Regions from separate parts of the Saccharopolyspora sp. 7B genome, predicted to be linked through region 3. Evidence: riboswitches for the same ligand, from Rfam matches in the RefSeq annotation. Region 3 holds a riboswitch; each other region holds the start of a gene.
The links. A riboswitch is a leader RNA that binds a small molecule or an ion and turns the genes downstream of it on or off. The one in region 3 is predicted to bind cobalamin.
Positions count from the first base shown of each region.

Region 1: another riboswitch for cobalamin. It lies ahead of LCD33_RS09550 (hypothetical protein); the one in region 3 lies ahead of LCD33_RS22480 (ribonucleoside-diphosphate reductase subunit alpha).
Region 2: another riboswitch for cobalamin. It lies ahead of LCD33_RS12765 (putative cobaltochelatase); the one in region 3 lies ahead of LCD33_RS22480 (ribonucleoside-diphosphate reductase subunit alpha).

Region 1 is NZ_JAIUKC010000049.1:36,205-46,451, reverse strand. It holds gene LCD33_RS09555 (PLP-dependent cysteine synthase family protein) at 1-347, opposite strand, end outside; gene LCD33_RS09550 (hypothetical protein) at 344-1,201, opposite strand; cobalamin riboswitch at 1,355-1,540, opposite strand; gene LCD33_RS09545 (DUF3558 family protein) at 1,735-2,259, opposite strand; gene LCD33_RS09540 (2-hydroxyacid dehydrogenase) at 2,502-3,476, opposite strand; gene LCD33_RS09535 (GntR family transcriptional regulator) at 3,553-4,224, opposite strand; gene LCD33_RS09530 (ribokinase) at 4,247-5,155, opposite strand; gene LCD33_RS09525 (dihydrodipicolinate synthase family protein) at 5,148-6,023, opposite strand; gene LCD33_RS09520 (Ldh family oxidoreductase) at 6,047-7,087, opposite strand; gene LCD33_RS09515 (MFS transporter) at 7,084-8,418, opposite strand; gene LCD33_RS09510 (hypothetical protein) at 8,615-9,508, shown strand; partial or broken gene LCD33_RS09505 (manganese catalase family protein) at 9,778-9,952, opposite strand; gene LCD33_RS09500 (aromatic acid exporter family protein) at 9,956-10,247, opposite strand, start outside.
Region 2 is NZ_JAIUKC010000068.1:37,578-47,824, forward strand. It holds gene LCD33_RS12715 (response regulator transcription factor) at 1-290, opposite strand, end outside; gene LCD33_RS12720 (sensor histidine kinase) at 379-1,611, opposite strand; gene LCD33_RS12725 (PLD nuclease N-terminal domain-containing protein) at 1,839-2,159, shown strand; gene LCD33_RS12730 (VanZ family protein) at 2,314-3,420, opposite strand; gene LCD33_RS12735 (YbhB/YbcL family Raf kinase inhibitor-like protein) at 3,440-3,985, opposite strand; gene LCD33_RS12740 (helix-turn-helix transcriptional regulator) at 4,506-5,312, shown strand; gene LCD33_RS12745 (trypsin-like serine protease) at 5,733-6,557, shown strand; gene LCD33_RS12750 (LysE family translocator) at 6,629-7,255, opposite strand; gene LCD33_RS12755 (trypsin-like serine protease) at 7,559-8,338, shown strand; gene LCD33_RS12760 (GNAT family N-acetyltransferase) at 8,527-8,994, shown strand; cobalamin riboswitch at 9,063-9,192, shown strand; gene LCD33_RS12765 (putative cobaltochelatase) at 9,251-10,247, shown strand, end outside.
Region 3 is NZ_JAIUKC010000157.1:890-10,231, reverse strand. It holds gene LCD33_RS22505 (hypothetical protein) at 1-28, opposite strand, end outside; gene LCD33_RS22500 (flavoprotein) at 386-637, shown strand; gene LCD33_RS22495 (hypothetical protein) at 622-795, shown strand; gene LCD33_RS22490 (class I SAM-dependent methyltransferase) at 875-1,531, opposite strand; gene LCD33_RS22485 (ribonucleotide-diphosphate reductase subunit beta) at 1,616-2,689, opposite strand; gene LCD33_RS22480 (ribonucleoside-diphosphate reductase subunit alpha) at 2,715-5,546, opposite strand; cobalamin riboswitch at 5,668-5,892, opposite strand; gene LCD33_RS22475 (bifunctional UDP-sugar hydrolase/5'-nucleotidase) at 6,111-7,820, shown strand; gene LCD33_RS22470 (helix-turn-helix transcriptional regulator) at 7,922-9,289, opposite strand.

The sequences.
Region 1 (10,247 bases), on a different contig from region 3:
CGCACCCCGTGCGCGGTGAGCAGCGCGCGGGTCTGCCCATCGAGCTCCGCGTCGGCGACCACGACGACCGGGTGGCCCAGCGCGGTCCCCACGTATGCCAGGCCGATGCCCAGGGTGCCGCTGGTGGACTCGACGACCGTCCCGCCGGGGCGCAGTTCTCCGCGGGCCCGGGCCGCGGTGAGCATGGCGTGCGCGGCGCGGGCCTTCATGCCGCCCGGCGCGGTGCTCTCCAGCTTCGCCCAGAAACCCGGGTGCGGGAACGCGATCGGTGCGGCGACCCGCAGCAGCGGGGTGCCTCCGATCAGGTCCAGGGCCGAGTCGCAGCGGGCGGGCGCGCGACCCGTCACCGCACGACCTCGGTGGCGCGGGCGGCCTCGTAGGTGTGGATCGTGGTGTCCTCGCCGGAGAGCCAGAAGAACGGGTAGGGCTCCGCCGACAGCGCGCGCACCGGGCCGCCGAGCAGTTCCCGCAGCACAGCGGATCCGGTCTGCGCGAACAGGGTCAGCGGCAGGTCGCGGGCCGCGCAGGTCGCGGCGATGTCGTCGAAGGTGCCGTTGCCGAGGACCATGCCGGAGGCCAGCACCGCGTCCGCGCCGTCGATCGCGGCGGCGTGGTCGGTGCGGATCGGCTCGTCCCACTCGGTGCGGCCGCCCTTGAGGTCGCAGGGCACGTAGTCGAGCCCGCGGTCCCGCAGCGCGTCGAGCAGCGAGTTCACCACGCCGATCACCGCGACCCGGCCGCCATCGGGGACCGCGGTGATCGCGGCGACCGCGCGGGCGCGGGCGGTGGACTTGACCAGCGAGTCGCCCGTCGGGATCACCACCTGCCGGGACAGCGGGTGCGCGGCGTGCGGGGTGAGCGCGGCGAGGTAGGCGTCCAGCGCCGCGACCCGCACCGGCAGCAGCGGGTGCCGCAGCAGCTCGGCCGCGGTGCGGCCCACGGCGTCGCGCACCGCGTCCTCGTCCAGGGCGCCGGGTTCGACGGCGCACGAGCCGACGGCGTCGGCGATCCGGACGCTGAGCACGGTGTTGGTGTAGCCGGTGCCGCGCCCGGTGTGCCGGGCGGCCTGCACGGTCAGGAACGCGACGGCGGCGGAGAGCTCCGCCGGGCCGTTCCCGTCCGCATCGCGGACGTGGCCGGACAGCGCGGACTCGACCAGCGAGTCCACGTAGGACTGATCAGTGGTGGTGGCAGGACGCACGTGTCTCCCCGAGCTGGAACCGGAACGGAACGCACAGCGGCGGGACGAACCCGCGGGGACGACTAGTGTCCGATGTGGACGGTTTGCCGGACTTCCCGGCGCGATGCGGCGATGCGCGACACCACGTACCTCCTCCGGGGCTCCGCGACCCCGCACGAATCGGCACGACGGTGCCAGTCTCCTGGCTCGCGGATCGGCACCGGCCTCCGGCCTTCCCGCCGGGGACCGGCAGTGGCTCGGGTGGAGGACGACTCCCCACTCACAGTGGCGGGACCGCGCCGGATTCGCACCGGCTTCCTGCACACCGTCGTTCGAACGGCTCAGAAGTTCGCAGCCCCGGTGGCCGATGTCAAGGCCGCGGCCACCGCCCGGAACCCGCACCGCGGTCGGCGGAACCGGTGTCGCCGCAGGTGGCGGACACCGGCGCACGCATCGCCGTTCGCGAATATGACATCGGCGACTCCGGCTCCCGCGCCCGGTGCTGCCACCTCACCGGACGCGGGATCACCGCGACCTCGCCGTGCGCCCGGCGGCTAGGCGGCGGGCCAGGAGGGGACGGCCGCGTCGAGGGCCCGCTCCACCAGCTCGCACGGGTCGGCGGTGGCACCGCTGGGGATCTTCGACTTCGCCGACACCGCCTGGTCCGAGTCGGCGGCCACGACCAGTTCGCAGGTGCCGTCGGCCTTCGGGTCACCGGAGTTCGCGCGCACCGCCGGGTGCCCGCCGATGGTCAGCTCGCCGAAGTCGGAGTACTCCTCGGCCGCGTCCTGGAAGTCCTGCAGCGACCGGTCCGCGACCACACCGACCTCCAGCCGCACGCTGTCCCGCGGGGTGCTCCAGGTGCACGCGCCCGCGCTCTCCTTGCCGCCCAGGTGGAATCCCAGCTCGTGCACCGTCTGCTCGGGCACCAGGTCGCAGGGCTTCTCCCCGCTCGCGTCCTTCGGGGAGTCGACCTGCACGCCGCCGCATCCCGCCAGCGACAGCGCGGCGACGACGGCCAAGCCGACCGAGCCGAGCCGAACCGCGCCGATGCGGGGCACCGCAACCTTCTCGTTCACACTCATCACGCCTGCCGTTGATCCGGTCCGGATCGGGTCGATCCGGAGAACTCGCGCCCTCCCCGCTGGACGCGCTGATCATGTCCCGTGCGTCCAGCGCGCGGCTCCGGCAGCAACGCGGTTTCGGCCGTAGCGCCCAAGAATCGAGCGACCGGCCCGGCGCACCGGCTGCCCCGAGCGGACCAGGACCACCGGCGCTCCCACCCCCGAAAACAGCCCCCGATGACGAGAACCCGCCAACTTCAGCGGGGGCGCGGCTCGACCCCGTTGACCACGTCGGCGGGCCGCTCCCCGGTCAGCACGGCGGCGAGCTTCGCGAACAACCTCCCGCGGAGGTTGTGGTAGGCGTCCCAGGTCACGCCCGCGGTGTGCGGATTGAGCAGCACGTCCGAGCGGCCCCGCAGCGGCGAGTCCGCGGGCAGCGGTTCCTGCTCGAACACGTCCAGCGCCGCGCCCGCCAGCTGCCCGGAATCCAGGGCCCGCACCAGCGCCCGCTCGTCCAGGACGCCGCCACGCCCCGCGTTGAGCACGTAGCCGCCGCGCCGCATCCGCGCCAGCAGCTCGTCACCGACCAGGCCGTGGGTGGCGGTGTTCAGCGGCAGGTGCAGGCTCAGCACGTCCGAGGCGGCCACCGCCTCGGCCAGCGGCAGGTACTCCCGGCCCGGCTCGGACGGCACCGGGTCGTGCACCACCACCCGGGCGCCGAAGCCGTCCAGGCGACGGGCCACCGCGCGCCCGATGTTGCCGAAGCCGAGGATGCCGACCGTCAGCGCCGCCAGGTCGCGGCCGCGCAACCCCTCCGGTCCCCAGCCGCCGGATTCCACCTTGCGGTGCCCGGCCGCGTAGTGCCGCAGCAGGTACAGCAGCGAACCGACCGTCCAGTCGGCGACCGCGTCGGCGTTGAACCCGGGCAGGTTCGCCACCGGGATGCCGCGCTCGGCCGCGGCGAGGTGGTCCACGCCGTCGAAGCCGACCGCGACGGACTGCACGAGCTCGCAGCGCGGCATCGCGTCCAGCAGCTCGGCGCCGATCCGCCGCTCCTTCTCCAGCGGGGCCAGCACGATCGTCGCGGTGGCCAGCGCGTCCAGGTGGGCGGCGGGGTCCTGCTCCGGCCCGATCTCGGTGATCCGCAGCCCGGGCAGGTCCGGCAGGTGCTCGCGCAACGACGCCTCGGTGATGTCGTTGAGGTCGTAGAAGCTGACGATGTGACCGGTCATGGTTCCTCTCTCGGGGTGTTCCGGGCGCGCGGAACCCGCTCCCCGCCGGTGGCGAGGAGCCGGGTTCCGCGTGGTGTCAGGAAGTGGCGGCCCAGATGCGCTGGAGCGCGGCGAGCATCCGCTCCTCGGAGCCCGCCAGGTGCGCGGTGAGCAGCGAGGTGGCGCGCGCCGCGTCGCCGTCGGCGATCGAGGACCGCAGCTGCTCGTGCGCGGTGCACACCGGGCCCAGGTCCTCGTCCTCGCTGTTGGTGACCGCAAGCATGCTGGCGAACAGCGGCTCGATCTGCAGCCAGATCGTCAGCAGCCTGCGGTTGCCGCTGGCCTCGTAGATGCCGCGGTGGAACCGCAGGTCGTGCTCGGCGAACTCGGCGGCCCGGGGCGGCGTGGCCGTCTCGGACATGCCGCGCAGCCCGCGGAGCATGCCCGTCTCCGAGCGCTGCTCGCCGAGACCGATGGCGCTGGTCACGGCGAGCGTCTCGATGGCCTGCCGGATCGCGTAGAGCTCGCGGACGTCCGCGGCGCTCAGCCCGACCACGTGCACCCCGCGGCGCTGCGGTTCGACCAGGTTCTCCAGCCGCAGCAGCTTCAGCGCGTCGCGGACCGGGCCCCGGCTGACGTCGAAGCTCTCCGCCACGGAGTCCTCGACGAGGTGCGTGCCCGGCGAGATCTCCCCGCGCACGATCCGGTCCCGGAGCGTGCGGGCCAGCCGCTCCCCGAGCGAATCCGCGCGGACGAGCGAGTCGGACATGCATCCTCCCTCGATCACATCGTCAACCGTGGACAATAGTGGTCGCCGCCAGCAGCTCGGTCACCTCGTGCCGGTGCGGCATGCCGCCCGCGCCCGTCCTGGTGACGCTGAGCGCGGCGGCCGCGGCGGCGACCCGGGCGGCTTCGGGCAGCGCGGCCCCTTCCGCGAGCAGCGCGCCGAGCGCCCCGGCGAAGGTGTCCCCGGCGCCGGTGGTGTCCACGGTGGACACCGGCACGGCGGGCACGCGCCCGAGCGAGCGGCCGTCGGCGGCGAGCTCCACTCCGCGCTCCCCGACCGTGACCAGCACCGACCGTCCGCCGGTGGACAGCGCGCGCGCCGCGGCGGCCGGGTCCCGCTCACCGGTGAGCTCGGCGGCCTCGTGCTCGTTGGGCACCAGCACGTCCACCGCGTCGAGCAGTGCGGCGGGGAACGCCCGCACCGGGGCCGGGGTGAGCACGACGGTGCGGCCGAGCCCGGCGGCTTCGACGAGCACCGGCACCGGAACCTCGCCTTGCAGCAGCAGCACGTCCGCGGTCGCGATCGCCGCCCCGTCCGCGGCGCTGAGCTCGGTGAACTCGTCGTTCGCGCCGCCGCAGAAGACGATCGTGTTCTCCCCGGCGGCGTCCACGGCGATGTCGGCGGTGCCGGTCGGCGCCGAGGTGCGCAGCACGCCGGACAGGTCGAGCCCGTCGGCCGCCAGCCGCCGGGCGAGGAAGTCCGCTTCGCCGTCCGCGCCGACGCGCGCGCGGAAGTCGACGGTCGCGCCCATCCGGGCGGCCGCCACCGCCTGGTTCAGCCCCTTGCCGCCGGCGAAGCGGTCCCGGCCGAGGCCGCGCACCGTCTCCCCCGGCAGCGGCCTGCGCTCGACCCGGACCACGGTGTCCACGTTGGCGCTGCCGAGCACGCACACGCGCCCGCCGCGCTCAGCCATGGGCGGCGACCGCGCGTTCCAGTTCGGCGCGCCCGGCGGCGTCCACCGGGTCGAGCGCCATCCGGCTGGTGCCCGCCTCGACGCCCTGCAGCGCCAGGCCGGCCTTCATCCGCTCCGGGTCGCCGCGCACCGCGTCCACCGCGAGGTCGACGCCGTCCTGCGCCCGGGACACCGCGGCCGGGTCCCCGGCGGCGCCGGCGTCGGCGGCCGCCACGAACGGCTTGGGCAGCACCGAGGCGACCCCGGAGACCACGCCGTCGATGCCGCGCGCGGTCACCTGCGCGATGTCCCGATCACCACCGGTGAAGATCTGGAAGTCCGCCGGGACCGCGTCCCGGTAGGCGGCGACCGCGTCCAGCGACTCACCGCTGATCTTGGCGCCGACGACCGCGGGCAGCGCCGCGATCCGGCCCAGCAGCTCCGGCCGGACGGCGTTGCCGGTGCGGTCGGTGAACAGGTACGCGTACACGTCGAGCCCGTCGGCGTCGGCGGTGGCGGACCGGAAGAACTCCACGATCGCCTCGTCCCCGGCGGGCAGGTAGTACGGGGTGAGCACCGCGACCGAGGTGGCCCCGAGCTCGCGGGCGTCGGCGATCAGCCCCCGCACCTGGAACGCGCTGGGCGCGCCGACGTGCACGACGACCCGCTTGCCGCGCAGCACTTCCAGGCTGAGCCGTGCGAGGTCGTGCCGCTCCCGCTCGGTCAGCGAGGGGAACTCGCCGGTGGTGCCGAGCACGAAAGCCCCGTCGGTGCCGGAGGCGGCGATGAACTCGAGGATGCGGCGCGAGGCCGCCAGGTCCACCGACCCGTCCGCGGCGAAGCCGACGGGGGCGGCGGTGAGGATGATCGGCCGGTTCGGCGCGGTCATGTCGGTCCTTTCGGGGTGGTCGGTCACAACAGGCTGGTTTCGAGGGCGGCGAGTTCGGCGAGGGTTCCGGGCGGCAGCGCGACGGAGGTACCGGCTTCGGCGCGGCTGCGCCGTTCCAGGTCGCCGGGCACCAGCACCCCGTCGGCGCGCAGCGCGGCGGCGACCCGGCCGGTGGTCGCGGCGTAGGCGTCCCGCTCGCCGACCGCGCCCGGGTCGAGCGCGATGATCGTGACACCGCCGAGGCCCGCCGGGTCCTCGTCGGGTCCGCGCAGCCGCGCCAGGCCGCGCAGCGAGGCGGCGGACCCGTCGGCGTGCGCGAGGCCGCCGAGCAGCGCGGCGGCCAGGGCCAGCCCGTAGCCCTTGTGCCCGGCGAGCGCGCCACCGAGCGGGGTCAGCGTGCCGTCGGCGTAGAAGTCCTCCGGGTCGGTGCCCGGCAGGCCGTCCGCGGTCAGCACGGCGCCCTCCGGCAACGGATCACCGGTGCGCTTCGCGGCGTGCACCTTGCCCTCGGCGATGGTCGACATCGAACCGTCGAACACGATCGCGCCGTCGGCGGCGGGGACGCCGACCGACCACGGGTTGGTGTTGAGGAAGGGCCTGCCGCTGCCGCTCCCGAACGGCGCCATGCTGCCCACGCCGGGTCCGGCGGCGCCGACCTGCACGAGCGCGACGAGCCCGCGCGCGGCGAGCCGTTCGGCGTACTCGCCGAGGCGGCCGATGTGGGTGCTGCGGCGGACGGTGGCGGCGGCGACGCCGAGGCGTTCGGCGGCGACGGCGGCCTCCTCGGTGGCCAGCGCGGCGGCGTGGTGGCCGAAGCCGTGGTGGCCGTCGACGACGATCGCCGCGGGTGTCGCGCTGACGACTTCCGCGCGCGCCCCGGCGACGATCAGCCCGCGCTCGATCTCGGCGGCGTACTGCGGCAACCGCAGCACGCCGTGGCTGGCGTGCCCGGAGAGCTCGGCCCGCACCAGGTGGTCGGCGACCTCGGTGGCGACCTCCGCGGGGGCGCCGAGCGCGCGCACGACGCCGCGCACCCGGTCGGTCAGCTCGCTGATCTCGATCACGCGGTCTCCTCGGTGGCGAGCGGCCGCAGCCGCGGCATGAAGAACGCGTAGTTCAGCGCGCCGAGCACGGCCACCCCGCCCGCGATCAGCAGCGGCACCGCGAACGACGAGGTGATCCCGGTGATCACGCCGATCAGGATCGGCGAAACGATCCCGGCGCAGTTGGCGGCGGCGTTCTGGATCCCGCCGAGCGAGCCGACGTGCGCGGCGGTGGGCGCCACGTCCGCGGGCAGGCACCACACGGACGCGGCGGCGAACGTGCTGGAGAAGTACGACACCGACAGCGCCACCAGCGCCGTGCCCACCCCGGGCGAGACCACGGCCAGCGCGATCACCGAGGTGCCGAGCAGCCCGCCGACGAGGCAGCCCTTGCGCGCCGTCGTGAGGTCGGTGCCGCGGCGCACCAGCCAGTCCGACACGAGCCCGCCCGTCCAGCCGCCGAGCATCGAGGCGATGCCGGGGACCATCCCGAGGAACCCGAAGTTGAGCAGCGTCAGGTCGTAGGTGTTCACCAGGTACGTCGGGAACCAGGTGATGAAGAAGTACGCGACGAAGTTGATGCAGAAGAAGCCGATCATCATCGACCACACGGCGCGGTGGCGGAACAGCGACTTCCAGGACACCGCCACCGGCTGCTCGGCGTCCGCGCGTTCCTCCTGCCCGGAGCGGATGTGCGCGAGTTCGGCGTCGCCGACCCGCCGGGATTCGCGCGGCGAGCGGTAGAAGAACCACCACCCGACGGCGTAGGCGACGGCGAGGCCGCCGGTCACCAGGAACGAGGCCCGCCAGCCGAAGCTCGCGACGAGCAGCGCGACCAGCGGGATGCACAGCGTCGAGCCGATCGGGTTGCCGTTGTTGAAGGTGCCGGAGGCGAAGCTGCGCTCCCCCTTCGGGAACCACTCGGAGACCACCTGGGCGGCGGCCGGGAACGCGGGCGCCTCCCCGATTCCCAGCAGCAGCCGCAGCACGACCAGCGAGCCGACGCCCCAGGCGAGGCCCATCAGCATCGTGACCGCGCCGAAGACCAGCGCGGACAGCGCGATGAGCTTCCGCGGCCCGAGCCTGCCCGCGAGGAACCCGGCGGGCAGCTGGGCGGCCGAGTAGGTCCAGAAGAACGAGGACAGCAGCACGCCGGCCAGCGCGTCGGACATGCCGAGGTCGGCTTCCATGTCCGGCAGCGCGACGCTGATCGTGGCGCGGTCGAGGTAGTTGACCGCGATGCCCAGCGTCACCGCGGCGAGCACCAGGTAGCGGTACCGGCCGACCTTCGAGCCGGGGGTGGCGCGGCCGGGCGCGCGCTCGCCGCCGGAGGTCAGCGAGTCGGATTCCATGAACGGTTCTCCTTCGAAACCGAACCGGTGGCCGCGTCGCCACCGGGTTCGTGAACCGTAAACCGTTAACGAAGACCCCGCAAGAACCGCTTCCCGGCGGGGATCGACGACCGGGCGAGCACCCCGGAGCGTCGATATTAGGTTAGGCTCGCCTAAGATTCAGTTCCGTCCCCGCCGACCAGTGAGGACCTCGACGTTGCACCCACCTGATCCGTCCCGCGGCGCCGCGGGCACCGGCTCCCGGACCGACCTCGACCTGCTGCTGAACCGGCCCGGCTCGCACGGCGCACGGCTCGACCTCGACGTGGACGCGCTCGCCGCGCACCTGCCGCTGCTCGACGAGTGCGTCGCCATGACCGCCAACGGCACCGCGCTGATCAGCGACCTCGGCACCTACGCCCCGCCCAGCTTCACCGGGGACCCGCTGCCGCTCGTCCCGGACGCGGTGCTGCTGCGGCTGCACCGGCCGTCGGTGCGGGCGTTCGTCGCGATGGACGCCGACGAGGGGCGCCACGAACCACCGGGGCTGTGGATGTTCGACCACCTGCACCGCGTGGTGCACCGCGGCTACCTGGTGTCGCACCGCGGAACCTTCGCCATGGACCTGCTGCGGATGGCGCGGCCCGCCGCGGCGGAGGAATCCCGCGCCGAACCGGCGGGCGACTCCTCCGACCAGCTCGGCACCCTCGACGGGCTGCTCGCCGACGCCACCTCCGGAGCCGACGCGGGGGTCGCGGTCGAACCGGCGCAGGTCGTCGACCTGCTCTGCCACCTGTGCGACACCGGGGTGCCGCTGAGCATCGGCGTGCTCAACCGCGGCTGCCTCCAGCTGCACACCGGCGCGCTCGACCTCGTCGAGCACCGCGGCAACATGATCACGATGGTCTCCGGCGGCTGCAACGCCGCCTTCCACCCCGCCGACCTCGCCGAGGCCCGCATCACCCGGCCGCACGGCGTGCGCGGTCCCACCTCCGTGGTCCGGCTGCACGCCGCCGACGGCCGCTGCGTCGCCGTCCTCGCCCAACTCGGCCTCACCACCCCGGCCCTCGCCACCACCTGGGAGCAGACCATCAGCGGACTGGTCGGCTGAGCCGGATCCGGCGGCCGCCCGCGGGCCGTCCGTCCCGCCTTCCTCCATCCCGCCCGGTTTCCGGTCCCTCGACGCGGTTCCGCCGCCACGCCGAGGAATTCCGGCGGTCCACTTCGGACTCGGCCCCCTGGTCGCCGCAGCGGGCGACGCCCCGACGCGTCCAGGCCCGGCGGCACCCCCACGCGAACAGCGCCGCACAACCGGCAGGACGACGACGCGTTCCGCAGCCGGCGTGCGGCGTCCACCGCTGATCGCGATTCGCGACGGGCGCGTGGTGTCGCGGGCCGGCAAGAAGGACGGCAGGTCGCGAACACCCTTGTCGTCGGTCATGTGGTGGAGCCGCGCGACCTGCGCCCGTCCCTGCATCTCCGCGTCGGCGTTGGAGGTGAAGTCCACCAGCAGGTTCCCGCTCGCCGTGATGAACGCGCCCCTGACCGGCACCCCGCGTCAGCCGAGGCGCTTCAGGTCGTCGTGGGCGCTGATCAGGTCGTCGACCAGGCGGCGGGCGTCGGTGGTGAGCGCGCGGAAGATCGGCCACGGCGTCGCCGCGTCGATCCCCTCCGCCACTCGCCGCTCGGCGAGTTCCGCCCCGCACCGCCGGGCGCGTTCGACGCGGTCGGCGAGTTCCCCGCCGTCGCGCAGGTCGGCCGCGGAGTGCACCTCGCCGAGGCTGCGGCACGCTTCGCCGACCGCGGACAGCAGCTCCCCGAAGGACGAGGTCCACCGCCGCTGCGGCTCG
Region 2 (10,247 bases), on a different contig from region 3:
GCCTGCAGCGCGGCGTGCACGTACTCGTCCACGTCGAACGTCGTGAGCACCAGCACCGCGGGCGGATCCGGCAGCGCGGCGACCCGCTTGGTCACCTCCAGGCCGTCGACCCGCGGCATCTGGATGTCGGTGACCACCACGTCCGGGCGGTGCTTCGCGATCAGCTCCACCACCCCCGAACCGTCGGCGGCCTCCGCGGCCACCTCGATGCCCGGGTCGGATTCGAGGATGAGCCGGATCCCGCCGCGCACCAGTTCCTCGTCCTCCAGCAGGACCACCCTGATGCCCACGTGACTCCCCCGTGCCCGACTGCGTTGCCGGGCCCACGGTATCCAAGTCCGGTCCGCACCGGATCACGGTGTCCCGGGACCGGGGGCGTCAGGACGCGGCGGCGGGCTCCAGCACCGGGAACTCCGCCCGCACCCGGTAGCCGTCCTCGTCGGTGCGGCCCACCTGCAAGGTGCCGCCGGCGAGGGTGACCCGCTCGCGCATGCCGATCAGGCCGTAGCCGGAGCCCTCCACCACCGTGGTGCCCGTGCCGCGCGCGTTCACCACCTCCACCGCGAGCCCGTCCGGCCCGACGGCGACCGACGCGCGCACCGGCGAACCGGGGGCGTGCTTGCCCGCGTTCGTCAAGGCCTCCTGCACCACCCGGTAGGCGGCGCGGCCGACGGCGGTGGAGGCCTCCGGCAGCTCCGCCGGCATGTCCAGCGCGATGTTCGCGCCCGCCGCGACCGAATCCGCGACCAGCTCGCGCACCCCCTCCAAGGTGGGGGCCGCGTGGTCGCCGCCCGGGTTCTCGGCGTCGTCGCGCAGCGCGCGCAGCATCTCCCGCAGCTCGCTGAGCGCGGCCGAGCTCGACACCCGGATCACCTCGGCGACCTGCTCGGTGCGCTCGTCCGCGGCGGTCATCGTGAGCGCGCCCGCCTGCAGCGAGATGACGCTGACCCGGTGCGCCACCACGTCGTGCATCTCGCGGGCGATCCGGCGGCGTTCGGCGCCGACCGCGCGCTCCGCCAGCAGGTCCCGCTCCCGCTCGGCCTGCACCGCCCGCTCCCGCAGCGAGCGCAGCAGGTCCCGGCGTTGGTACAGCCACAAGCCCAGCAGCGTCGGCATCCCGACGAAGCCGGTCAGCATCGCGCCCAACCCCAGCAGCACGCCCAGCATGCCGCTCGACCACAGGCTCTCGTTGGCCATGAGCAGCATGCGGGTCAGCTGCGCCACCGCGACGATCGCCGCCGCGCCCCAGGTGGAGGCGACCGGGCCGCGCTGCTTCGCCATCGTGTACAGCGCGATCACGACGGCCATGCTCTGGTCCGCCGTCCCGGACAGCACCGAGATGGCGGCCGCCGCCAGCACCGCGATCCACGGGAAGCGCCTGCGCACCAGCAGTCCGGCGAACAGCACCGCGTTCGCCGGTAGCAGCACCCACTGCTGCCAGATCTCCGGATCGTCGGGCATGGCCACCGCCGCCACCGCGATCAGCAGATCGAGCAGCAGGGATCTGAACTTGCCGTCCCACCAGGCCAGCCGGCTGGCCCACTTCCCTCGTTCGCGCACCCGACCACGGTAGGCGTCGTCTTCGTCGTCCGGCACCAGGTGTCCGATCATGCTGCTCCTCTCCGGTGACGAGGTTGGCCGACGGGCTCCGCCGATCGCGTCCCGCTTCCGGTCAGGGCGGCGTACTACTTCGGGCCAAGTCGGGACGAGCCGGTTCGACGACGTGCGCGGGCCCCCTCGCGGCGCACCATGGATCTCGTCGGCGAACGGCGGAAGTCGAGCCGGCGGGCACCGCGACCGCGGTCCGCTCCCGAAGCACTCCCGGAAGGACGAATCCGATGTTGAAGTCCGAGGTCACCCGTTCCCTCGCCCAGACCGCCGCCGAGCAGCCCTCGCAGGTGTGGGGCTGGGTGGTGCTGGTGGTCGGCGCGCTGATCGCGCTCGGTCTGGCCGCGCTGGTCATCGGCGCGCTGGTGAGCTTGTACCGCGCCGAGGCGGACGGCACGACGAAGGCGGTGTGGGTGCTGATCGTCGTGATGGCGCCGCTGCTGGGCGCGGCCCTGTGGTTCGTGATCGGCCGCTCCCAGGCCCGCAAGAACGCGCTCCGGCCGGCGGAGGGCCCGGCGCCGCGGCTGGACGGCGACCAGGCCACCGCGTGACCGCCCGCGGCCACGACCGCGCCGCCGCTGTGCGCGCTCCCCGGCTCCGGGGACGCGGGGGACCGGCGGCGCAGCGGTCGTCCGGGGCTCCACGGGAGCGGCGTTCACCGTCCGAAGTGGACCGCGCGGCCCCCGTCGCCGCGCGGGCTGCGGATCAGCGGTCGGTCGCGGTGAGCGCGCGGGCGTCCACCAGCTCGGTGCCCGCGACCTTCCCGCTCAACCCGCGGCACCGCGCGCTGCGCGGCACGGCCAGCGCGTGCACCGCGCACCACACCACCGCGACCGGGAGCCCCGCCGCGGGCCACAGCACCGCGAGCACGCCCTCGACGAGTGCCAGACCGCCCAGGCCCACCAGCCAGCGCCGCAGCACCGCGCGCCACCCGGGGCGCCGCCCGTCGACGACGACGCGCAGCAGCACCGCGTGCTGGCCGAGCGAGCTGCCGCGCCCCGCCGCGGTGGCGATCAGGAGCAGCACGGCGGGCGCGAACCACAGCGCCGCCGCCTCCGACCAGGCCTGCGCCGCGACGGGCGGCCGCACCTCGGCGACCCGCAGCAGCAGGTCCGCGCCGCGGGCCAGCGCCAGGCCCAGCCACCACAGCAGCAGCAGGTCGCAGAGCATCCCCAGCAACCGGCGGTAGCTCCCGACCGGCCGCGGCTCCCCGGACCCGGCGGCGCCGCGCTGACCGGGGACCAGCCGCAGCACCGGTGCCAGCAGCGCCCCGAGCACCGCGCCCGAGGTGTTCGCGATCAGGTCGTCCACGTCGAACAGCCGGTACGGGCACGGGTACAGGAACCAGATCCCGGTGAGCTGGGTGAGCTCCACCGCCAGCGACACCATGAACCCGGCGAGCGCGGTGCCGCCGAAGCCCTCCCGCAGCAGGTAGCGCACGAACATGCCCAGCGGCACGAACAGCAGCACGTTGAACCCGAACTGCTGCACCGCGGGATCCGCGACCAGCCCGGTCAGCTCGGTCAGGCCGCCGGGCCGCCGGACCTCGTCGAACCCGGCGAAGGGCCGCCACTGCGGCCGCAGGTCGCCGAACGCCTCGCAGAACCCGGGGCCGATCGGCGGCAGCGGCACCAGCACGTACGCCACCAGGCCGAGCGCGTAGAGCACCGCGGCCAGGAACAGCAGCAGCGCGCCGGGCCGCAGCTCGCCGCGCTTGCGGTGCTCGCGGGCCACGTAGGGCACGAACAGCAGCACCACCAGCGCCACCGCCACCAGGACGGCGGCCACCGCGGGCAGCACCCGGATGCTCACCGGGACCTCCTGCCGGCGGTCAGTGCGCGTAGGTGGTGGACAGCACCGCGCGGCCCAGGATGTGGCCGAGCGCGGTGAAGTTGACGACCGCGGGCGTCACCTGGTCGTTCAGCCCCAGCGTGGGCACGTCCAGCGCGAGCACCGCGAACAGGTAGCGGTGCGGCCGGTCTCCGGGCGGCGGCGCGGCGCCCGCGTAGGCGCGCTCGCCGAGGTCGTTCGGCACCTGGAACGCGCCGGCGGGCACGCCGGAGCCGGTGGCGGAACCGGCGTCGGTGGCCAGCTCGGTCACCGCGGCGGGCACGTCCACCAGCGTCCAGTGCCAGAACCCGCCCGGGATCGGGGCGTCCGGGTCGAAGCAGGTGACCACGAAGCTCTGCGTCCCGGCGGGGAAGCCCTCCCAGCTCAGCTGCGGGGAGCGGTTCCCGCCGCCCGCGCCCATCCCGCTGTGGACGTGCGCGAGGTCCAGTTGCTCGTCGGCGGCGACGTCCTTGGAGGTGAGCGTGAACGCGGGGACCTCGGGCAGCAGCGAGTACGGGTCCGGGTCGATCGGGCGTTGCAGGCTCATTCGTCTCCTCCTCGGCGGGTGCGGCGGGGTCGGACGATCTTCGGGATCGTCCGGTCGCAGCCTAGTGGGGCCTGCGCGGGCGCGTGCGCGGCCTCGCGCGCGGGGCGATCCGCGCCACTCCGTCACCCCCTTGATGCAACCCGTGCAAGCGTTCACTTGATCGAGTTATTGTCGCTGCCCGCCAGGCTCGGGATCATGGTCCGGTGCGCGCCGATCTCCACGTCGGCGACCGCGGTCGAGCGGATCCGGGACAATTTCGGGCGGACGTCCCACAACGACGATGACCGGTTCTTCGAGCGGCTACCGGAAACCGCTCGGAAGCCGAATGCGAGAATCGGTCGGCCGGATTCGGAACAGCAGGGGAAACCGCCCCCGAAACCGGTGGTGCACCTGTCCAATGCGCCGTCGTCGCCGGTACCGGAAAAGTCCGGGTTCCGCCGATGCCGGCCCAGGGATGTCGATGCTGGGGGATAGCGCAGTCATGCCGGGAAATCGCCACACTTCGGTCCGTTCGCGCCAGGTGGCCGCGGAACTCCGCCGCCACCGCGAGCGCGCCGGGCTCAGCTGCACGGCGGCGGGGGCCCGGCTGGGCGTCTCGGGCAGCAAGATCAGCCGGATCGAGACCGGCGCCAGCGGGGTGCAGCTCGACGACGTCACCGCGCTGCTGCGGCTCTACCAGGTGGGAGAGCGGGAGCGCACCGCGCTGGTGGAGCTGGCGCGCAACGCGGGCCGCTCCGCCTGGTGGCAGCGGCCGTCCGCGGCCCCCGCCCGCTGGCGGGATTTCCTCGACTACGAGAGCAAAGCGGTCCGGATGCACAGTTTCGAACCGATGCTGATCCCGGGCCTGCTGCAGACCGCGGAATACGCGCGGGCCGTCATCTCGGGGATGGAGCCCGGGCGTTGCGAGGACGAACTGGACGATCTGATCGCGACCCGGATGGCGCGGCAGATCATTCTGAGCCGTTCCCGCGCGCCGTTGTTCCACGCGGTGCTGGAGGAATCCGCGTTGCGTCGCCCGATCGGCGGCCGGGGAGTGATGAAGCGGCAGCTGCTGCACCTGCTGGTGATGATGGAATCCGATCACGTCTGCCTGCGAGTGGTGCCGCGTTCCGTGGGCGCCTATCCGGGATTGCAGGGGTCATTCCTTCTTCTGGAATATGACGGAGAGCCGGACGTGGTGTACGTGGAGAACCAGCACGGTCCCGCATTCCTGGATTCCGAGCGGACCGTGAGTTCCTACCGGGAGGTGCTGCGGGACATCGTGCGGCTCGCCCACGCCCCCGACGCGGCGGGCGACCTGATCCGCGAGGTCCTCGCCGAGCACTGACCGCGCTCGTGCGCCGGAAATCCGCTCCGCTGCCGGTTCGCGCGGCGCCGGGGACTACGCCGGTCCGGTGATCTTCTCCGCCGCGCGGGTGACTCCGAACCGGCTGCGGCGGGCCGAGGAGAGGGGCGCCGAAGGGGGGCGGGTGATCCGGTGGAACTGCTGGAGCGGGTCGCCGCCGTGGCCCGCAGGCTGCGCGAACACCGGCCGGTGCCGCCCGTGCGACCGTCCGAAGTGGACTTGGTCTGATGCTGCCGCCGAGCGGTTTTCTCCCGATGTATCACCTGATCAGGTAACGACGTTCGGCCGTTGTGGACGATGACCGGGCCGTGATCGGCTCCCTCCGCGACACTGGCACGAGCCGGAGGCGGGCCGGTCACCCCGACCGCGCCGCAGGGGCTCCGGGGGATGGAGAGCAGCGGGATGACACGCACACGGCGGACCCACACCCGGTGGTGGTCGGCAGGCGGAACACTCGCCGCGGCCGCGCTGGCCACTGTCGCGATCACGACCCCCGCCGGGGCCGGGACCGCCGCCGACGAGCCCGCCGCCGCGCCGATCAGCACCCGGATCGTCGGCGGCGAGTACGCCAGCACCAGCGAGTACCCGTGGGTCGTGTACCTCACCGACTCGGCGGGCAACCAGTTCTGCGGCGGCACCATCGCGGCCGCGAACAAGGTCATCACCGCCGCGCACTGCGTCACCGGGGGTGCGCCGCCGGAGATCACCGTCGTCTCCGGCCGCGACGACAAGAACAGCGACGAGGGCACCGAGACCGCCGTCCGGGATGTGTGGGTGCACCCCGACTTCCAGAACGCCAGCAGCGGTGCCGACGTCGCCGTGCTCACGCTGGACCGCGACGTCACCGCGACCCCGCTGCCCATCGCGACGGCGGGTGACCTCCCCGAGTACCGGCCGGGCGGAGCCACCACCGTCCTGGGCTGGGGGACCACCACCGAAGGCGGCTCGCCGTCCAGCACGCTCCGCCAGGCACACCCGCCGATCACCAGCGACCAGGACTGCAGCCGCGCCTACGGCGGGCAGTACGACCCGCGAGGCCAGGTGTGCGCCGGGCTCCCCGAAGGCGGGGAGGACAGCTGCCAGGGCGACTCCGGCGGACCGCTCGTGGCCGGGGACAAGCTGATCGGCATCGTGTCCTGGGGCAACGGCTGCGCCCGCCCCGGCCAGCCCGGCGTCTACACGAGGCTCGGCGCCTACCACGACGAAGTCCAGGCCCAGCTCCGCTGATCCCCCCACCACCGAGGCGCACGGCCCGTTCGACCGCACCGCGCGGTCGAGCGGGCCGTTCTGCTGCGGGGTCAGGCCGCGACGAGACCCGCGGAGATGGTGAGGAAGGCCGCCGCGCTGATCACGTCCAGGGAGCGGGCGAAGCGCGGGCGGCGCAGCCGGTCGGCGATGCGGGCCGCGCCCAGCACGATGGTGACCTCCCAGATCGCCGCCAGCACCAGGAACACCGCGCCCAGCAGCACCAGTTGCAGCGTCGGGTTCGCCGCCGAACCCACGAACTGCGGCAGGAAGGCCAGGCTGAACAGCAGCATCTTCGGGTTCGTGATGTTGCTCAGCAGGCCCTGCCAGAACGGCCGGGTCGTGGCGCCGCCGCCGGAGAGGCCGTCGCCGGTCTCGGCGCGGGTGAGCCACAACCCGCGCACGATCATCGCGGCGAGGTACACCAGGTACGCGGCGCCGGCCCACTTCAGCGCCGCCAGCACCGCCGGGTGGCTGGTGATCACCGCGCCGAGCCCGCAGATCACCAGCGCCACCTGCAGGATGCTCGCCGCGTGGATGCCCGCCAGCGCTCGCAGCCCGGCGCCGATCCCCTGCCGCAGCGACGTCCGCAAGATCAGGAACGCGTCCACCCCGGGCGTCAGCACCACCACTGCGCTGGCGAGCAGGAACGCCGGCAGGGTCGTGGGGTCCAGCAGCATGACGAGTTCGCTCCTTGCCTGGTCGACGCGCGCGCGGAGGCGCCGGTGAGCGCGCGGCCCACCGGTCGAGGTTTCACCGGATCGGGGGTGATCTCGGTTCCGCGTCGTCGCGGGCACCGGAGATCTTGACTGAGTGGGCGGGACGAACCACCTCTGCCGAAGCAGTGATCCGGATTTTTTCCCGCCGAAGTCCATCTTAACGAAAAATTATCATGAGCCGATGTGAGCTCGCCCTCGTCATCCCGGCGTGATCGGGCCGCTACCGTGTGCCGCCGAACGACGCCGCACGTCCAGGAGGCAGCCGTGCCCGACCGATCCAGCCCGCTCGCCCGGATCGCCGCCGGAGGTGCTGCCGCCGCCACCGCGGCCACCGCCGCGCTCGCCGCACCGGCCGCCGCCGGCCCCGCGCAGGAACGCGTGCTCGGCGGCACCGACGAACACGCGGCGCCCTGGGTGGTCGCGCTCACCGACCAGGCCGGGCGCCAGTTCTGCGGCGGCACCCTCGTCACCGAGATCAAGGTGGTCACCGCCGCGCACTGCGTGGACGGCCACGACGCGGCGGAGCTGCGCGCCGTCACCGGCCGCCCCGACCTGCGCACCACCGGCGGCGCGGACACGCCCGTCGGCGACGTCTGGGTGCATCCCGAGTTCCGCGACGTCACCGGCGGGCACGACGTGGCGGTGCTGACCCTGGCCGCACCGGTGCGCGAACGACCGCTGCCGATGGCCGGGGCCGACGAGACCGCCCGCTACCGGCCCGGCACCCCGGCGCGGGTGCACGGCTGGGGGCGCACCACCGAGAACGGGCCCACCTCGGCGACGCTGCAGTCCGTCGAGGTGCCGATCAGCGCGGACGCCGACTGCCGCGCCGCCTACCCGGGCTACGAGTCGGGGACGCGGGTCTGCGCGGGCCCGCCCGAAGGCGGCCGGGACGCGTGCGCCGGGGACTCCGGCGGACCGCTCGTCGCCGACGGCAGGCTGATCGGCGTCGTCTCCTACGGCACCGGCTGCGGACGTCCCGGAACACCCGGCGTGTACACCCGGATCTCCGGGGTCGCCGACGACGTCGCCGCGCGGCTCTGAACCCGGCGTCCCGCACCGCGGGACGAGCCGGTGCCACCCGGTGCTCGCGCCGCGGCGGTGCACCGGTCGCCGTGCGCAGCACCGACCCGCCCCGAGGCCCGCGCGCCCGGGCGCGCGGGACGTGGTGTGCGCTACTTCCACCGCAGGTGACCCCGGGTGTCGTAGCCGGAATGTGATATCCCGTTGGGGTGACCCTGCAACCGCTCGCCACCGCCGTCCACCGCGCCTACACGGCCGACCTCGACGCCGAGGACTTCTACCGCATGCTCCGCTTGCGCGTGGACGTGTTCGTGGTCGAGCAGCAGTGCGCCTACCCGGAACTGGACGGCCGGGACCTGGAGACCACCACCAGGCACTTCTGGATCGACTCCGCCGACGGCTACGTGCTCGGCTACCTGCGCCTGCTCGAAGACCCCGACGGCACCTTCCGCATCGGCCGCGTCGCCACCGCCAAGGACGCCCGCGGCCTCGGGCTCGGGCGCAAGCTGATGCGCGCCGCGCTCGCCGAGATCCAGCGCGCGCCGGCGACGCTGTCCGCGCAGACCTACGCGCTGGAGTTCTACCGCGGATTCGGGTTCGAACCCTCGGGTGAGGAGTATCTCGAAGACGGCATCCCGCACGTCGACATGCACCGATACCCGGGTTCGCCGCGCTGAGCGAGCCGCGCCGGTTCCTCGCCCGTCGCGGGGATGCGACGATGCTCGCTGGTCCCAGCCAGGGCAGGTCAGGAAACCGGTGCGACACCGGTGCGGTCGGCGCCACTGTGACCGGGGAGCGGATCTCCCCCGCGAGCCACCGGGCGCTGCCGCCTGGGAAGGCCGGAGTTCCGCGCTGATCCGGGAGCCAGGACACTGCCTCGCCCAGGCGCAGCCGACATCGGGGCGTCCGAGACCCGAGGAAGGAACACCTGGCATGACTGCTCCCGCGAGCCCGCGGTACCCGTTCACGGCCGTGGTCGGGCACGACGACATGCGGCTGGCGCTGCTGCTCAACGCGGTGCACCCGCGCATCGGCGGGGTGCTGGTGCGGGGTGAGAAGGGCACCGCGAAATCGACGGTGGTGCGCGCGCTCGCTTCGCTGCTGCCCGCGCTGGACGTCGTGCCCGGTTGCCGCTTCGGCTGCGAACCGCGGCGACCCGACCCGCGGTGCCCGGACGGCCCGCACGCCGAGGTCTCCGGGACGACGCGCCCCGCGGAACTCGTGGAACTTCCGGTCGGCGCCACCGAGGACCGGCTCGTCGGTTCACTCGACCTGGAACGCGCGCTCACCGAAGGCGTCAGCGCCTACCAGCCCGGGCTGCTGGCCGCGGCGCACCGCGGCGTGCTCTACGTGGACGAGGTCAACCTGCTGCACGACCACCTGGTGGACCTGCTGCTGGACGCCGCCGCGATGGGCCGCGCGCACGTGGAGCGGGAAGGCGTGTCGGTGACGCACGCCGCCTCGTTCCTGCTCGTCGGCACCATGAACCCGGAGGAGGGCGAGCTGCGCCCGCAGCTGCTCGACCGGTTCGGCCTCACCGTGCAGGTCGCCGCCTCCCGCGACGTCACCACCCGCACCGAAGTGGTGCGCAGGCGCCTCGCCTTCGAAGCGGACCCGGCCGGCTTCGCCGAGCGGTGGGCCGCCGAGGACGCCGCGCTCGCCCGCCGCATCGCCGACGCCCGGTCCACAGTGGAATCGGTGCGGCTGCCCGACGCCGAGCTCCGGCGGATCTCCGCGCTGTGCGCCGCGTTCGACGTGGACGGGATGCGCGCCGACCTGGTGCTGGCCCGCACCGCCGTGGCGCACGCCGCGTGGCGCGGCGCCGACGAGGTCGCCGAAGCCGACGTGGAGGCCGCGGCCCGGCTCGCGCTGCCGCACCGGCGCCGCCGCGACCCGTTCGACGAACCCGGCGTCGAGGAGGACCAGCTGC
Region 3 (9,342 bases):
AGGCGCGTGCGGTGTTGCGGTTGGACACCTCGGCGGCGGCTTACCAGGTGACGACGGCCTTCCTGCGGTCCGGGCGGGCGGCCGAGGCTGAGCGGATCGCCATGACCGCGGCGGGAACGGTCCGCGGCGACGATCCGGCCGCCGTGTCCGTGCGGGGTGCGCTGTTCCTGATCGCGTCGGTGATCTCCGGCCGCAACTCCGATCGCGCGGAATCGGCGTCGCGGCTGCGACGGGCCGGAGATCTCGCCGCTGCGCTGGGGCGCGACGGGAATGGGTGCACCGGTGAGCGGGCGGGTGCTGTACCTGGTCGGAACCGCGGCGCCGCCGGTGCGGCAGCTGCCCGAGTTGGCGGGGCTGCTGCGGGCCGGCGGGTGGGTGGTGCCCGGTGCTGTCCGAGGCCGCCGCGGAGTGGCTCGACCCGGCGGAGCTGGAATCCGCGACGGGCCAGCCGCCGCGGATCCACCCGCGCAGGCCGGGTGAACCGGATCCGTTCCCCGCCGCGGACGCGGTGCTGGTGGCGCCGCTGACCTTCAACACGCTGAACCTGTGGGGCGCGGGCGCGAACGGGACGGCGCTGCTGGGGGTGCTGAACGAACTGCTCTGCGCGGAGGTGCCGATCGTGTGGCCACCTGCATGAAGTCGGTGCTGCGGCGGCATCCCGCCTACGTCACCCACCACGCGCTGCTGGCGGACAGCGGTGTCCGGTTCCTCCCGCCGGAGGAGGTGCTGCACCGCGATCCCGACGGCGTCGTCACCTTCGACCTGACCGCCCTCCGCGCCGCCCTGCCGAGCTGATCTGCCGAGCTGATCTGCCGACCAATGGCCCGTTCGACCACGAAGAACGGGCGGGTGGGCCATTCACCTGGGGCCGGGTTCAGTCGCGGCGGGCGACGAGGACGACACCGGGGCCGGTGTGCTCGTCGGCGGGCAGGCGGAGTTCGGCGGTGGGGTGCAGGCCCGCCTGCTCGACGAGCGCGGTGAGCTGCTCGGGCCGCCACTGGTACGTCGTCCAGCGGACCGGGACGCCGTAGTAGGCCTCGGTGCGCTGCACGTCGTCGTCGCCGACGTGCGTCGCGATGATCAGCTGACCGCCCGGGACGAGCGCGCTCGCGAACGACGACAGCACGCCCGGCAGCACCTCGCGCGGCAGGTTGAACAGCGACCACCAGCCGAGCAGCCCGCCGAAGGACGACTCCGGCAAGCCGAGTTCGGTGGCCGATCCGACGCGGAACGAGCACCCCGGATGCAGCCGCCGCGCGTGCTCGACCATCCGGGGCGACAGGTCCACGCCCGACACGTCGAGCCCGCGTTCGGCCAGGTAGCCGGTGACCGTGCCCGGCCCGCAACCGACGTCGAGCACGGGGCCGAGCTCGGCGACCTGATCGGCGAACACGTCCATCGCGGCGCGCAGCCACGGGTGGGCGCGGACGTCGCCGATGCCCGTCGTGGTCACCATGTCCACGTAGTTGTCGGCCACGCGGTCGTAGGACTCCCGGACGACGTCGAGATCAGCGGGAACAGGAACACCCATCCCGGCACCCTATGCCGCGGCGACGGCCCGGCGGGGCGGAACCCGCGGGCCGCCCGCCGAGTCCCCGGCGGGCGGCCCGATCCGTCAGTCCCAGGTGAGGGAGGAGCCGGACTGGTATTCGGTGACGCGGGTCTCGAAGAAGTTCTTCTCCTTCTTCAGGTCCATCGCCTCCGACATCCACGGGAACGGGTTCTCGACCTCGGCGAACACCGGGGTGAGGCCCAGCTGCGCGCAGCGGCGGTTGGTGATGAAGTGCATGTACTGCTCGCACAGCTCGGCGTTGATGCCGAGGATGCCGCGGGGAATGGTGTCCCGGCCGTAGGCGACCTCCAGGCGGCACGCGTCGGCGAGCATGCCGCGCACCTCCTCCTGGAACTCGGCGCTCCACAGGTGCGGGTTCTCCAGCTTGATCTGGTTGATGCAGTCGATGCCGAAGTTCAGGTGGATCGACTCGTCGCGCAGGATGTACTGGTACTGCTCGGCGATGCCGACCATCTTGTTCCGCCTGCCCAGCGACAGGATCTGGGCGAAACCGGTGTAGAACCACATGCCCTCGAAGATCACGTAGAAGGCGATGAGGTCGCGCAGGAACGCCTGGTCGCGCTCCGGTCCGCCGGTGGCGAACTCGGGGTTCTCCAGGTTCTGGGTGTGCCGCAGCGCCCACTCGTCCTTCTCCGAGATGGACGGGATCTCGCGGTAGGCGTTGAACAGCTCGCCCTCGTCGAGGCCCAGGCTCTCGCAGATGTACTGGAAGGTGTGCGTGTGCACGGCCTCCTCGAACGCCTGGCGCAGCAGGTACTGGCGGCACTCGGGGTTGGTGATGTGCCGGTACACGGCGAGCACGATGTTGTTGGCCACCAACGACTCCGCCGTGGCGAAGAACCCGAGGTTGCGCTTGAGCATCAGCCGCTCGTCCTCGGTGAGCCCGTCGCGGGAGCGCCACAGGGCGATGTCGGCGTGCATGGACACCTCGGTGGGCATCCAGTGGTTGTTGCAGCCGGCGAGGTACTTCTCCCACGCCCAGCCGTACTTCAGCGGCAGCAGCTGGTTCACGTCCGCCTGCGCGTTGATCATCGCCTTGTCGTCGACGTTGATCCGGCCCGCGCCGCGGTCGATCTCGCCGAGCCCGGTGGCGTCGGGGGTGTGCACGGAAGTCATGAGTCCTCCAGGGGGAACGGGGCGGTCACTGGCAGGCTTCGCAGTCCGGGTCGTCGATCGCGCACGCCTGCGGCTGCGGCGACGGGGCCGGGGCCGGTGCGGCGGCGGGGGAGACCGCGTTGAGCTTGCCGTCGGTGCCGCGCAGCGTGGACTTCTCCACGTGCGTCGCACTGCTGGACCGCAGGTAGTAGGTGGTCTTGAGGCCCTTGCGCCACGCCAGCCGGTACAGCTCGTCGAGCTTGCGGCCGCTCGGCGCCGCCATGTACAGGTTCAGAGACTGCGCCTGGTCGATCCACTTCTGGCGGCGGGACGCGGCCTCCACCAGCCAGCGCGGCTCGATCTCGAACGCGGTGGCGTACAACGACTTCAGCTCCGCGGGCACCCGGTCGATCGGGGCCAGGTCGCCGTCGAAGTACTTCAGGTCCTGCACCATCGCCTCGTCCCACACCCCGGCGGCCTTGAGGTCCCGCACCAGGTCGGCGTTGAGCACGGTGAAGTCGCCCGACATGTTCGACTTCACGTACAGGTTCCGGTACAGCGGCTCGATGGACTGGCCGACGCCGCAGATGTTCGAGATCGTCGCCGTCGGGGCGATGGCCAGCACGTTCGAGTTGCGCATGCCGTTCGCGCGCACCCGCTCCCGCAGCCCGTCCCAGTCCAGTGTGGACGAACGATCCAGGTCGACGCCGGTCTCGCGGGCCTGCGCCAGCAGCTCCAGCGAGTCGATCGGCAGCACGCCCCGGCTCCACAGCGAACCCTCGAACGACTCGTAGCGCCCGCGCTCGGCGGCCAGCTCGGAGGACGCGGCGATCGCGTGGAAGCTGATGTGCTCCATGCTCAGGTCCGCGAACTCCACCGCCGCCTGCGAGGACATCGGGATGCGCTGCGCGAACAGCGCGTCCGAGAAGCCCATCAGGCCCAGGCCCACCGGGCGGTGCCGCAGGTTCGAGGCCCGCGCCTCCGGGATCGTGTAGAAGTTCACGTCGATGACGTTGTCCAGCATCCGCACCGCCGTGCGGGTGGTGCGCCGCAGCCGCTCCACGTCCAGGCCCTCGGCCGTGACGTGCCGCGCCAGGTTGATCGAACCGAGGTTGCAGACCGCGACCTCGTCCTTGCTCGTGTTCAGCGTGATCTCGGTGCACAGGTTCGAGGAGTGCACCACGCCCGCGTGCTGCTGCGGCGACCGCAGGTTGCACGGGTCCTTGAAGGTGATCCACGGATGCCCGGTCTCGAACAGCATCGTCAGCATCCGGCGCCACAGGTCCACCGCGCGGACCTGGCGGAACACCTTCAGCTCACCGCGCTCGGCGGCCGCCTCGTACTCCCGGTAGCGCTGCGCGAACGCGGTGCCGTACAGGTCGTGCAGGTCCGGCACCTCGTCCGGGGAGAACAGGGTCCACGGCTCGTCGGCCTCCACCCGGCGCAGGAACTCGTCCGGCACCCAGTTCGCCGTGTTCATGTCGTGCGTGCGCCGCCGGTCGTCCCCGGTGTTCTTGCGCAGGTCGAGGAATTCCTCGACGTCCACGTGCCAGGTCTCCAGGTACGCGCACACCGCGCCCTTGCGCTTGCCGCCCTGGTTCACCGCGACCGCCGTGTCGTTGGCGATCTTCAGGAACGGCACCACGCCCTGCGAGGAACCGTTGGTCCCCTTGATGTGCGCGCCCGTGCCCCGCACCGGGGTCCAGTCGTTGCCGAGCCCGCCCGCGTACTTCGACAGCAGCGCGTTGTTGCTGATGCCGTGGAAGATCCCGTGCAGGTCGTCGTCCACAGTGGTCAGGAAGCAGGACGACAGCTGCGGGCGGGTGGTGCCCGCGTTGAACAGCGTCGGCGTCGAGCACATGAAGTCGAACGAGGAGATCAGGTCGTAGAACTCGATCGCCCGCGCCTCCCGGTCGTCCTCGCGCAGCGCCACGCCCATCGCGACCCGCATGAAGAACGCCTGCGGCAGCTCGAACCGCACCCCGTCCTCGTGCAGCAGGTACCGGTCGTAGAGCGTCTGCAGGCCGAGGAAGCCGAACGCGATGTCCCGGTCCGCGTCCAGCGCCGCGCCCAGCCGCTCCAGGTCGAAGCGGGCCAGCTCCGGGTCCAGCTGCTCCAGCTCGATGCCGCGGCGCACGTAGTCGGCGAAGTAACCGGCGTAGCGGTCCCGCATCTGCACCTGGTCGGCCTCGGCCGGCTCGCCCGCGACGAAGCTCAGCGCCTCCCGACGCAGCTTGTCCAGCAGCAGCCGCGAGGTCACCAGCGAGTAGTTCGGCTCCGCCTCCACGAAGGTGCGCGCCGCCATCGTCAGCGACTCGGCCAGCTCCGCGGAGCTGATGCCGTCGTAGACGTTGCGCCGCACCTCGCGCAGCACCTGGTCGGCGTGCACGTCGTCGAGGTCCGAGCAGGCCTGCTCGACGACGGTCGACACCCGCTCCCAGTCCAGCGGCACCCGGGTGCCGTCCGGCGCGGTCATCTCCAGGCGGGGAGCGGCGTCCTCGACGGGAGCCACCTCGGCCTCGCGGGCCTGCGCGTGCTCCTCCCGGTAGAGCACGTAGGCGCGGGCGACACCGTGGTGCCCGCCGCGCATCAGCGCCAGCTCCACCATGTCCTGGATCTGCTCGATGTGCACCAGGCCTTCGGTACCCGCGTGGCGCAGCACGCCCTGCGCCGCCTGCTCCGTCAACTCCGCGACGATCTGGTGCAACCGCGACGACGATGCGGCCGAATCCCCCTCGGCCGCCAGGAACGCCTTGGTCAACGCCACGGAGATCTTCGTTTCGTCCCAACCGGAAACGGTCCCGTCGCGCCGCAGCACCCGCACTCCTGCCGGTACCACCGCGGTCGCTGCTGACGGCCGGGTCGTGGACTCGGTCACTGGCTCTCTCCTCGCAAGCTCGGACACCTGCCCGGAACTCCTCGGAACGCGCCAGGACCCGCGGCGCGCACGGCACCGCTCGTCCCACGACCCTCCCGCGAGGTCCCGGACGGCGCGCACCCCTCGTGCGCGCACCGATGGCAGGTCTTCGGACTCACGGGCGACCGGTGCTCGGCACCGGGCCTACTGGCCGTCGCTTCCCGGACGCCGAGCGTCCAGTGCTGCACCACCGGGAGGTGGTGACGGCGGTCGTTCCCGTTCACCGCTGCGGGGCAGTCCCGGATTCGCACCGGGTTCCCTGTTGTCACGCCGGGCGGACCGGCGAACCATCAGCGGGCGCCACACTACATCTTGGGTTCGGCGGTGATCCGGACCCCATCATCATCGGCGTGGCGGTGCCGGTGCGGAGGCGCTCGGTAGCCGTCCGCGCACTCCTCGGCCGCATCCTGCCCGGCCGCGGGCGGCTCCGCACGACCGCGAGGTGTGACGCGGAATCGGTGGTGGTCGGCAGCGGGTCCGGGCAGACTGCCTCCCGAGATCACCACCTGGGAGGAAGACCGAACCATGCGTGCCCACCGCGTGCGACGCGGACTCGCCGTCGCCGCCACCGCACTGGCCACCGCGGCCACGGCCACCGGGGCCACCGCCGGCGCCGCGCCGCAGGACCCGCCCGCGACCACCGACGTCCGGCTGATCACCTTCAACGACCTGCACGGCAACCTCGAACCGCCCACCGGGTCCTCCGGGCAGATCGAGCTCGACGACGGCCGGACCGTCGACGCCGGCGGCGCCGCCTACCTCGCCACCCACCTGCAGCGGCTGCGCGACGAGGTGCCGAACTCGCTGGTCTTCTCGACCGGCGACAGCGTCGGCGCCTCGCCGGTGAACTCCGCGCTGTTCCACGACGAACCCACCGTCGACTTCCTCAACTCGCAGGACGTGCGCGGCCACGTCGTCGGCAACCACGAGTTCGACGAGGGCTACCAGGAACTCCAACGGCTGCAGACCGGCGGCTGCCACCCGCAGGACGGTTGCGAGTTCCGGGATTCCTTCGCCGGCGCGGACTTCCCGTACCTCGGCGCCAACGTCACCTTCGAGGACGGCGGTGCCCCCGCGCTGCTGCCGTTCACCGTGCAGGTCTCCGGCGGGGTGCCGATCGGCGTGATCGGCGCGACCCTGCAGGACCTGCCCGACGTGGTCAGCCCCGAAGCGGTGCGCGGACTCCGGTTCGGCGACGAGGTCGAAGCCATCGACCGCACCTCCGACGCGCTGGAGCGCTTCGGCGTCAAGGCGCAGGTCGTGCTGCTGCACCAGGGCGACGAAGCCGACGGCGGCGGCCCGAACTCCTGCCAGGTCACCCCCGGCGGCCCCGCGAGCCGCATCGCGGAACAGGTCTCCCCGCAGGTCGACGCCGTGTTCAGCGCGCACAGCCACCAGCAGTACACCTGCACCGCCACCGACCCGGCGGGCGACCCGCGTCCCCTCGTGCAAGGCGCCTCCTACGGCAGGCTGCTGTCGGTGCTGGACCTGCGCGTCGACCGCGACACCCGCGAAGTGGTGCGGGAGAGCAGCACCGCGCGCAACGAGGTCGTCACCCGCGACGTCGAACCCGACGCCGAGACGGCCGCGCTCGTCGAGGAAGCCCGCGCGAAGGCGGCGCCGATCGCGAACCGCGCCGTCGGCACCGCCACCGGCGACCTGCTGAAGACCCCGGCGCCGTCCGGGGAATCCGGCCTCGGCAGCGTCATCGCCGACGCGCAGCTCGCCGCCACCCGCGACACGGGGGCGCAGCTCGCGCTGACCAACCCCGGCGGGGTGCGCGCCGACCTGCCGCACGCCTCTTCCCCGGCGGGCGAAGGCGACGGCGTCATCACCTACGGCGAAGCGTTCGCGGTGCAGCCCTTCGGCAACACCATGCAGACCATGACCCTCACCGGCGCGCAGCTGCGGGACGTGCTGGAGCAGCAGTGGAGCCCGGAGGGCGAGAACGTGCTGCAGGTGTCGGCGGACCTGCACTACGAGTACTCGCGGTCCGCGCCCATCGGGTCGAAGGTCTCCGGGCTCACCCTCGACGGCGCACCGGTGGACCCGGCCGCGCCGTACCGGGTGGCGGTGAACAACTTCCTCGCCGGCGGCGGGGACGGGTTCAGCGGCTTCACCGAGGGCACCGACGTCGCGGGCGGGCCGGTGGACCTGGACGCGCTGCTGGGCTACCTGGCGGAGCACCCCGACGTGGTGCCGCCGGCGCCGGACCGCATCACCGCGAAGGACTGAGCCGGGGTCCCGGCGGCGCACCCCGTGCCGCCGGGATCTCCTTTCGCACGGCCACTTCCTCCCGCCGCGCCCGGCCGCGCCGACGGAGGTCCGCCGCACCGTCAGCGGGGGACCGGCCGGGGTGCGATGACACCGTCGATGCCGAGCGCCAGCTCCTCCGCGCAGTCGCGCCAGGCGTGGCGCGAGCCCACCAGCTCCGCGCAGCGGCGGCGCAGCCCGGCGAGCCTGCCGCGCAGCCGGGCGCTGCGCACCCCGCCGGCCAGCAGCACCGCCCGGCGCCCGTGCCGCACCGCCGACGCGTGGTCGCCGAGCGCGAACTTCGCCTCCGCCAGGCTCGCCAGCTCGAACACCGCGGACCGCACCTCCCCGGGCGCGCGGGCGGCCACCGCGCGGGACAGGTGCAGCGCCGCGGATTCGTGCTCGCCCACCACCAGCTGCACCGAGCCGGTCAAGCCCAGCACGTCCGCTTCCCCGAACCAGCGGAACATCGGGTAGTCGGCCTCGATCTCGGCGGTGGCGTGCAGCGCGCGCCCCTGGTCGAGCATCCGCCGCACCGAGCCGCGGCGTTCGCCGCGCGCCGCGGCCCACGCCGAGTTCAGCTGCAGCACCGAGCTCACCAGCGGCGAGGCCTCGGCCCGGATCGACCCCAGCTGGAACAGCTTCAGCGCCGAGTTCGGATCGCCGAAGTCCAGTTCGGCGCGCCCCGCCGCGTACAGCGTCCGCGCGATCGCCAGCGGATCCGCCCCGTCCCGGCCGAAGTCCAGCGCCCGCCCGTAGTGCGCGTTCCCGCTGGCGAGCAGCCCGTTCTCCACCGCCGTCCAGCCCGCGGTGGCGTGCAGCTTGCACAGCGCGCCCAGCAGGTCGCTGCGCACCGCCTCGCTCATCGAGGCCTCCAGCATCCGCTCGGCGCGCCGGGCGGCGGCCGCGACGGTGCCGTACTGGCCGACCCCGCCGTAGCGCTGGTCTATCTGCCGCAGCGAACCCATCAGCACATCGAGCGCCGCGACGTCGGAGCTGCCGACCCGGCCCGGCGGGGTCGGCGGCAGCTCGGCGAACCGGCGCAGCTCGGCGGCGAACAGGTCGGCGGAGCCGGACACGTCGACCTCCGCGCCCAGCACCAGCGAACCGGCGTAGGACAGGAAGCGGCGGCGCTTCGCCTTCTCGTCCTCCTCGACGGGCGGATCGGTGCCCTCCGCGGCCGGGTCCGGTTCCCCGGCCATGCCCATCCAGCCGCGCGGTATCCCGAGCCCGGTGGCTATCCGGGCCAGCAACTCGTAGCTGCGCACGGCGCGGCCGTTGAGCACGTCGCTGACCTCGCTCTGGGCCTGCCCGGTGAGCTGGGCGATGCGGCTCTGCGAGACGCCGTGCTCGCGCAGCACCCGGTAGACCGTGCCGATGTCGCGCACCGCCAGGGCGTCGCGGACTTCCGCGCTCCGCCAGACCGCCGGCGGAATGTCCTCTGTTGACACCAGGCCACCGTATACTGAAAGTGATCAATTGAGTGCGGAGAGTGAAAAGATCA